Regions from separate parts of the Comamonas sp. A7-5 genome, predicted to be linked through region 1. Evidence: predicted binding sites of a transcription regulator. Region 1 holds the regulator's gene; each other region holds the start of a gene.
The links. The regulator LexA, encoded in region 1, represses DNA repair genes until DNA is damaged. The targets are predictions, from matches to a motif close to ACTGTATNNNNATACAGT.
Positions count from the first base shown of each region.

Region 2: AAIL67_RS12745 (DNA topoisomerase IV subunit B) is a predicted target of LexA. The motif match lies at 1,022-1,039, and genes of this name have one in related genera.
Region 3: AAIL67_RS22530 (PA0069 family radical SAM protein) is a predicted target of LexA. The motif match lies at 1,281-1,298, and genes of this name have one in related genera.
Region 4: imuA (translesion DNA synthesis-associated protein ImuA) is a predicted target of LexA. The motif match lies at 868-885, and genes of this name have one in related genera.

Region 1 covers NZ_JBCPWO010000004.1:301,483-303,684, forward strand. The annotation lists gene AAIL67_RS09445 (asparaginase) at 1-678, opposite strand, end outside; gene lexA (transcriptional repressor LexA) at 761-1,432, shown strand; gene AAIL67_RS09455 (hypothetical protein) at 1,602-2,024, shown strand.
Region 2 covers NZ_JBCPWO010000006.1:52,364-54,565, forward strand. The annotation lists gene AAIL67_RS12745 (DNA topoisomerase IV subunit B) at 1-988, opposite strand, end outside; gene AAIL67_RS12750 (MFS transporter) at 1,407-2,202, shown strand, end outside.
Region 3 covers NZ_JBCPWO010000020.1:18,418-20,619, forward strand. The annotation lists gene AAIL67_RS22520 (acyltransferase) at 1-480, shown strand, start outside; gene rnk (nucleoside diphosphate kinase regulator) at 543-950, opposite strand; gene AAIL67_RS22530 (PA0069 family radical SAM protein) at 1,305-2,202, shown strand, end outside.
Region 4 covers NZ_JBCPWO010000001.1:47,490-49,691, forward strand. The annotation lists gene imuA (translesion DNA synthesis-associated protein ImuA) at 1-851, opposite strand, end outside; gene AAIL67_RS00210 (HD domain-containing phosphohydrolase) at 1,110-2,202, opposite strand, start outside.

The sequences.
Region 1 (2,202 bases):
CAGCAGCTCCACCAGGGGCCAGTGATCTGCGGGCGGTAAAGCGATTGCAGTGGAGCTGGCCGCAACGACCGGCAGCCCGCCTGTTGCCCAGCGCAGCCGCCCCTCTTCCACCCAGCCCTGCGGGCCGGCACCACTGCCATCGAAGGCATCCACACGATAAGGATGCACCTTGCGCACCTGGCGTGCACTGAACACCCGGCCCGCCACCACGGCAAGCACACCGCGGCCAGCAGCCTGCATGTCGGCCGCACAGGCCACGGCATCGCGCAGATTGCCGGGGCCGTCAGCCGAAATGGCTGTGGCCGGGCGCATGGCGCACGTCAGCACCACGGGCTTTGCCGGGTGCAGAACACATTGCAGAAACCAGGCGGTTTCCTCCAGCGTGTCGGTGCCATGGGTGATCACGATGCCGCTCACGTCATCACGAGCGAGCAGCTCGGCACATCGCAGCGCGAGTGCATGCCAGGTCGCGTGATCCATATCCTTGCTGTCCAGCTGCGCCAGCTGCTCCACCTGCAGCGATGCAGAAGCAACGCGCTCCAGGTCCGGCACGGCCTGCAGCAGCTGAGCCACGCCCAGTTGGGCCGCACGGTAGCCCACACTGGTGCCCGCCTGCTCGGCGACACCGGCAATCGTGCCGCCCGTGCCCAGGATGACGATATTTTTGTCAGGTTCCACTTGCAGTCCTCTTCAAACTGATTAAAAATACAGGTACTGGATGAACACACAGTATTCATCATCGATCGATCAAGGAATGCCCATGGACCACCCCAAGCTCACTCCCCGCCAGCAGCAGATTCTGGACCTCATCCAGTCCAGCATCGCTCGCACGGGTGCGCCCCCTACCCGGGCCGAGATTGCCAGCACCTTTGGCTTCAAGTCGGCCAATGCTGCAGAAGAGCATTTGCAGGCACTGGCCCGCAAGGGCGTCATAGATCTGGTCAGCGGCACATCGCGCGGCATTCGCCTGCGCGCCGATACCGTGCGCACCATCAATGCGGCACGCGGTGCCAGCTTTGCGCTGCCGCTCACGGCACTGGCTCCGCTGGTGCTTCCACTGGTCGGCCGCGTCGCTGCCGGCTCGCCTATTCTGGCCCAGGAACATATCGATCAGAGCTATTCGGTCGAGCCCAGCCTGTTTGCCGCCAAGCCCGATTACCTGCTCAAGGTCCGCGGAATGTCCATGCGTGACGCGGGCATCATGGACGGCGACCTGTTGGCGGTACAGGCTACGCATGAAGCGCGCAACGGCCAGATTGTGGTGGCCCGCCTCGGTGACGACGTGACCGTCAAACGCTTCAAGCGCACACCTCAAGGCATCGAGCTGCGGCCCGAGAACCCCGACTACAAGATCATTCACGTCGATCCTGAAGAGCCATTCGCCATCGAAGGCCTGGCCGTAGGCCTTATCCGCAACAGCATGTTCATGTAACGGGCAGACGGCGTCCCTCCGCCTATGCAGCGGAGGCACCGGGCCTCTTTCCCTCTCAAGCCCAGGTGGTAGGCGCGAAGCCGTTGAGCTTCGCCCTGGGCGGAGCTTTGCCTGAAGAACGCAATCCTGCCCTTATCCATGCCGCAAGGTCATCAAGAGGAGTTGCCAAATGGGATTCGCCACATCACTGCAGGCTTTGACACGCCTGACCCTTAAAGGGCAGCCTGCCACGCTGTCGCTCAACCCGAACTTCTGCTCTGATGATGCAAGCGAAGCCGCTGCAGAACCTGTATCCTTCACTACCAATCGCCCAAAGGCGAAGCAGATCAGCATTCCTGTCATGCGCGCCAACCGCGGCCGCAGTCGTCTAGGCAGCAATACGCTTTGTCCTCAGGCCTTTGCAGCGACACCAGAGCTGCAATCGCCAATAACCGACGAGTCTAGGCAAGCAGCTTCTCCACGACTTCTCAAGATCGTGCAGCGTGAGCCGTGCAGTCAGCCCGAATGCCTGCTGATCTGCGGACGCATGGCCGATGTCTGTGCCGCGCTGGAGCGTATGGCACTCCATGAGCAAGCAGCCCCGCAAGTCTGAAAGCTCAGTGAGGTTTGACTGCCTGCACTCGTGCAGCTCCGAGCCCGACCCGCGATAGGCCTGCAGGCGATGCAACAAAGCTTCCATTGCATCCAACAGGAAGCCACCTCAACGCTCTTGGCCCATCGGCCGGCAGATATGGCGCCAGACAACTCTGCCAGCAGTGCATAGGCAAAAA
Region 2 (2,202 bases), on a different contig from region 1:
TGGCGCGCGCAAACACGTCGTCGGGCATGAGCTTGACGCCCTTGGGCAGCAGCGAGTGCATATCGATAAAGGCCTTGACGGCCTGGAACAGGCCGTCGCGCAGGCCACTGTCATGCGTGCCGCCCGCCGTGGTGGGAATCAGGTTGACATAGCTTTCGCGCAGCGGCGCGCCGTCTTCGGTGAAGGCCACGCACCAGGCCGCGCCCTCGCCTTCGGCAAAGCTGTCGTTGTTCTTGTCGGCAAAGCCCTCGCCCTCGAACAGGGGGATGACGGGCTCGCCATGCAGGCTCTGAGCCAGATAGTCGCGCAGACCGCCCTTGAACTGCCAGCTCTGGGTGTCACGCGACTTTTCGTTGATCAGCGAAACGGCCACGCCAGGCATGAGCACGGCCTTGCTGCGCAGCAGATGCACCAGCTCGCCCATGGGCAGGGCCGAGGATTCGAAGTATTTGGCATCGGGCCAGGCACGCACCGTCGTGCCCTGCTTGCGCTCGCCGGCCTGCAAAGGGCGCACCTTCAGCGGCTCGATCACATCGCCGCCCGAGAACACCAGCGTGGCCACCTGGCCGTCGCGGTGCACCTGCACCTCCAGGCGCGTGGCCAGTGCATTCGTCACCGACACGCCCACGCCGTGCAGACCGCCCGAGAAGCTGTAGGCGCCGCCATTGCCCTTGTCGAACTTGCCGCCCGCGTGCAAACGCGTGAAGACCAGCTCCACCACGGGCGCCTTCTCCTCGGGGTGCAGGCCGAAGGGAATGCCGCGGCCGTCGTCCTCCACGCTGTAGGAGCCGTCGGCATGCATGGTGAACTTGATTTTCTTGCCGTAGCCGGCAAGCGCCTCGTCGGCCGCGTTGTCGATCACCTCCTGCAGGATGTGCAGGGGGTTGTCGGTGCGCGTATACATGCCGGGACGCTGTTTGACAGGCTCCAGACCCTTGAGAACGCGGATCGAGCCTTCGGAATATTCGTTGGACGGTTTGACTGCCATGGGGGCGGATTGTAGTAGCCTCTCCGAGTGAGAGCTGGATAAATTCACAGTTGTTTACTCCCAATACTCTTGCACAAAGCCCGAACATCTGTCTTGGCAACGTGTTTTTACCGGGTCTTCATCGCTGCGGATACCCTGAAAACAATAGCATCTACCGCATGCCATTCATACGTTATGGATAGTTTCAAATCCATATCCATTACATGGATTGCGCAAGGCGCTCACTTTTTCTTTCTTCCGCCCTGCTCCGGCTCCCGCGCCGCAGCTTGCCGGTCACGCATTCTGGCAGGCCAGCCTGCCACGCATGTGACGGCCTGTGCAGGCACAAAACAGCTTGTTTCGTTAAAGTGGCAAGTTGCCCGCCTCCCAAGCCTTTTTTCGCACACACGGCATGACTACAAAGACAACTCCGGCCCCCATGTCCATGGCGCAGATTCTTCTGTGCGGTGGCGCCATCGTCACGCTCTCCATGGGCATACGCCACGGCTTCGGGCTGTGGCTGCAACCCATCACCCAGGAGATGGGCTGGACGCGCGAGAACTTTTCCCTGGCCATTGCCGTGCAGAACCTGTCCTGGGGCATCCTGGGCATCTTCGTCGGCATGCTGGCCGACCGCATCGGCGCCTTCAAGGTGCTGATCGGCGGCTCCATCCTCTATGCCCTGGGCCTGGTCGGCATGGCGCTTTCCCCCAGTTCCACGGTGTTCCTGCTGACCGCCGGCGTGCTGATCGGCGCGGCCCAGGCCGGCACCACCTATGCCGTGATCTATGGCGTACTGGGCCGGCAGATTCCCGTGGCGCGGCGCAGCTGGGCCATGGGCGTTGCCGCGGCGGCAGGATCGTTCGGCCAGTTCTTCATGGTGCCCGTGGAAGGCAAGCTGATCGCGCAGTTCGGCTGGTCCAATGCCTTGCTGATACTGGCGCTGTTCGCGCTGCTGATCGCCGCCCTGGCCTTCGGCCTGCGCGAGCCGGGCTTTGGCGGCAGCACGCCCATCAAGCGCGAACAGACTGTGGGCCAGGCGCTCAGGGAAGCCTGGACCTATCCCAGCTTTCTGCTGCTGATGGCGGGCTACTTTGTCTGCGGCTTCCAGGTCATGTTCATCGGCGTGCATATGCCCAGCTATCTGAAGGACTTCGGCATGGCGCCCCATGTGGCCAGCTATTCACTGGCCCTGGTCGGCCTGTTCAATATTTTCGGCACCTATCTGGCCGGCA
Region 3 (2,202 bases), on a different contig from region 1:
TATGGCATCGGCATGATGGCCTTCTGGGCGGTGGCAGCAGACAAGCGCCTGACGGCCTGGAGCTGGGGCATGCTGATTGCTGCTCTGATCATCGGCGCGCTGGTCTATGAGTGGCGCGACCGCATTTTTCTCGCCGGCGTGACGGCGGTGCTGCTCATCGTCTGCATGCGTACCGAGGCCATTGCCCGCTGGCAGGGTTTTGCGCCGCTGCGTCGCCTGGGAGAGATCTCCTACTCGGTGTTCCTGATTCACTTTTCGATCTGCCTGCTGGTCAATGCGGTGGTCAACCATTTCTGGCACGGTTCGGTCACTGCCGCGGTGGTGGGCATCCCGTTTGCCTTTGTGCTTTCACTGACTGCCGGCTACGCGCTGTATCAATTGGTGGAGCGCCATGTTTCGTCATGGAGTCAGGCCCTGCGCTGGCAGGCAGGCCTGATCGGCGCGGGTCTGCTGACCACCATGCTGGCCGGCTTGCGCTGAGTCTGATCCAGGCAACAAAAAAGCAGCTCCGGTGAGCTGCTTTTTTTGTTGGGTGAGCCGGTTCAGCGATGGAGCTCGCCCGCGCTTTCGGGCTGGAACTCGATGGCATCCACGCGCACGGTTACCTGACCGGTAGGGCTGGGCATCTTGAACTCATCGCCCACTGACAGGCCCAGCAGGGCGATGCCTACCGGCGCAAAGATGGAGACCTTGTCGGCGCTGCCATCCATATCCTTGGGGTAGACCAGTGTCAGCGTATTGGTCTTGGCGATCTCGAGAATGGTGAAGCGCACGGTGGAGTTCATCGTCACCACGTTGGCGGGTATTTCTGCGGGGTCGAGTACATCCGCGCGGTCCAGCTCCGCCTCCAGTGCATCACGGCCGGGGAACTGGCTGTTGTTCTTTTCCAGCAGCGATTCAATGCGATCCAGGTCCAAGGAGGACAGAGTGATATTGGGCTTGCGCTCCATGTAGTAACTCCCTTGCGAGATGGTGTGGTTGGCGCTTTGGCGTTGCGCAAACGGACAAAAGCCCGGGCAACGGTGTTGTCCGGGCCAAGGCATTCAGTGAAAGGCACCAACTTGGTGCATTGAAGGGATTGTCGGTGCTGAATCGCAAACTGCCAAGCCATCTCGCACTCACTGAGTGCGGATTGACTTTGAACTTGCTCTAGTTAATGGAGCGTGCTAAGCCTATAGAACAATGGGCGCAGTCATTTTCTATCCAGATCTGACTCAATCAACCCTCACCGTATTGACCGGGATGCAGCCATGGTCAGTGCTCATTTCTTGCAATGAATAACTGTATTTATGTACAGTTGTTTTATGAAGAAACTTTCCTCATCCTCTGGGCTGGAATCCATTCGGACCGATGTGCCGGTGCGGCTCATCAAGGGGCGAGGGGCTGCCAGCCAGATCACGCACCGGTTTGCACGGGAGCTGCGCCAGGGTTTCGATGATGGCTGGGGCAAGTCCGAACAGGATGAAGGAAGCGAAGAGGGTGAGGAGGTCAAGACCTGGTGCACCCATCTGGAGTGGGAGCGGGCCAAATCAGCCCTGAGCCGCCACGAATCGCCCGATCTGCCTTTTCATCTGGGGCTCAATCCCTATAGAGGATGTGAGCACGGATGCATCTATTGCTATGCCCGGCCCACGCATGGCTATCTGGGCTATTCGCCGGGTCTGGATTTCGAAACCCGGCTGATTGCCAAACAGAACCTGCCCGAGGTGCTGCGCGCCGAGTTATCCCGGTCCAGTCATGTGGCGGCCCCCATCATGCTCGGCTCGGTCACGGACTGCTACCAGCCTGTGGAGCGCGAAGTCGGGTTGACGCGCCGCGTGATAGAGGTTCTGGCACAGGCCAGGCATCCGTTTTCCATCGTCACCAAGGGCAGCGGCATCGAGCGCGACCTTGATTTGCTGGTGCCGCTGGCACAGCAGCATCTGGTGGCCGTTTATGTGACGCTGACCACCTTGCAGCCCGAGCTGGCCCGGCAGCTGGAACCACGCGCCGCTGCGCCGCATCGACGGCTGCGCATGATTCGGACCCTGAGCGAGGCAGGCATACCCGTAGGCGTCAGCCTGGCACCGCAGATTCCGTTCCTGAACGACGATATGGAGCAGGTGCTGGCTGCAGCCAGCGAGGCCGGTGCAAGACAGGCTTTTTATGCAGTACTGCGTCTACCGTGGGAAGTGGCTCCGCTGTTCAATGAATGGCTGACGC
Region 4 (2,202 bases), on a different contig from region 1:
GCCTCCTCGCTCTGGCGCGCATGTCTTTGGGCCTGCGCCTGCAGCACGGGCTGCCAGGCCCACTGCGAAAGCGCGAGCTGTATGGGGCGCTCCAGCAAAGGCCCACGGCGCTTCAGTATCTGTATCCGCAAACCCGGCGCCTGCTGAGCAGCGAAGACTGTCGTGACTCTCTCCAGTCTCAACCGCAATGCGGCGGGGGAGCTGCGCGACTCGGCCTGCAGCTCCTGCCATAGCCACAGAGGCCGGCCCTGCGAAGCGGCGGCCAGCTGCAAGCGGCGCAGCGTGGACGCGGGAAGTTCGGGCAACCAGGCCAGCACCGCCAGCACATCCCGGCAATGCAGAGCTTGCTCGCAGGCCCAGGCCAGATCCTGGGCACTGCGCCCCGGCTGCACCGCGCACAGCCGCTTCGCGTCAATACCGGCGGCCTGCAAGGCCGGGGCAAAAGGCAGATAGGGTGGAGCCACCAGCACCAGTTGGCCCAGCCCTGAATCCGCGCGTGAAGCCGCATGCTGCCGGACACGGGCGGCCAGCGCGGGCAACAGCAAGGCCCACTCCGCATGGCAGTGCGCAGGTTGCTGCAGCTGAATCAAGGCATTGCCGGGCCAGCCGCCGCCCGGCAGCTCGGCATCCAGCGCAGCATGACCGCTGGGCCAGACCTGAGAGCCGGCGCCCGCCTGCCAGTCCGTGCCGCGCCAGACACCGGGAATCTGTATGGCGGACAAATGCGGGCTGCCCGCAGCGGACAGACCCGGCCGCACGCCCTGCTCTGCACCTGTTTGCTGCCGGACAGACTCCGTCATGCCGGGCGGTGAGCCAGGATGGGCCAAGGATGTCATGGGCTGGGTATGCATGCGAAAGCTCTTCAATACTGTACAAATATACAGTTATTCAAGTTTCCGCGCAAAACAAGGCCTTACAGATACGGTCAACCCTTGTAGATCGGACGTCGTGCGCTATCAAAAATACTTTTTCAGGATGGCGCAAGCAGACGCAGCAAAGCACGCCGCGCTGCGGCGTGATGCACAGAATTTTGAAGAAATACCGGTTTAGCGCCTGCCGCTATCAGACTTGAGGCCAGCCGTCCTGGGCAAAACTCGCAGTCAATGTCCTCAATTGAGCGACTGCCTGTCGGCATTCATGGCCGAGCTGCGGCCTGCCTGCGGCATCAGCTGAGCGCAGGCCTCGCACCACTCGGCCACGGCGACTTCCAGCGTGGAGCCGCCCTGCCCCAGCGTGGGCCAGCGGCGCAGGCAGTCGTTCATGATGGCCTGCAACTGCCACAGAGCCTCGCGGTTGACCAGGGCCAGCTCGCTCATGCCCAAGGCGTCGTCCTTGAAATAGCTCAGCACATCCAGCTGCTGACTGGGGTGGGAGCCCGCTTCAGCCAGCTGTTTCTGCAGCTGTGCAAGACTGGCCTCCACGGCCACTGCCGCCTGCGCATCGGGCATTTGCTGCCAGTGCTCGGGAAAGTCGCGCCTGAGTTCGTTCCATTTGCGCAGCGCAGCCTCCAGGGCCGCAATACTGTGGGAGAACTCGGCCTGCAGCGGCGCCAGCGGCTTGCCGGGACTGATTTCGTCGTAGAGCAACGGCAGAATCAGGTGCACCAGATCGGCCGGATAGCTCTTGTGGTTCATGCGCAGCATGAGCGACAGGCGCTGGCCCGGCATGTCCGTGAATTTCTCGAAAAAGGCCGATACCACCTCGGCCAGCAGCAGCACCTGCCCCATGGGCGAAATGGCGTTGCCTTTGATGCCGCGCGGATAGCCGGAGCCATCCATGCGCTCATGGTGCTCGAGCACGGCGATTTCCACGGCGCGCGAATACAGTTCGGTACTGCGCACCACCAGCATGGCGGTGACGGAATGCGCGACCAGATGCTTGCGTTCCTCGCCGCTCAAGCGATGGTCCGGGTCGGTCCAGACCGGGTCCATATAGAGCATGCCTACATCGTGCAGCAGCGCGGCCGTGGCCAGCGGCACGCATTCGCGCTCGGTCCAGCCGTTCTTGAGCGCCAGAAAGATCGCCACCAGCGTCATCTGCAGACTGTGCTGGTAGAGGTCGCTGCGCTGCTCGCGCATGACGGTGAGCTTGAAGGCAATGGCCTGGGGCAGCAGCAGACTCTTGAGCGGCGCCAGCAGACGCTCGATATCGCCGATGGACGCCACCATGCGATGCAGCAGATCGACCTGTTCGCATTGCTGG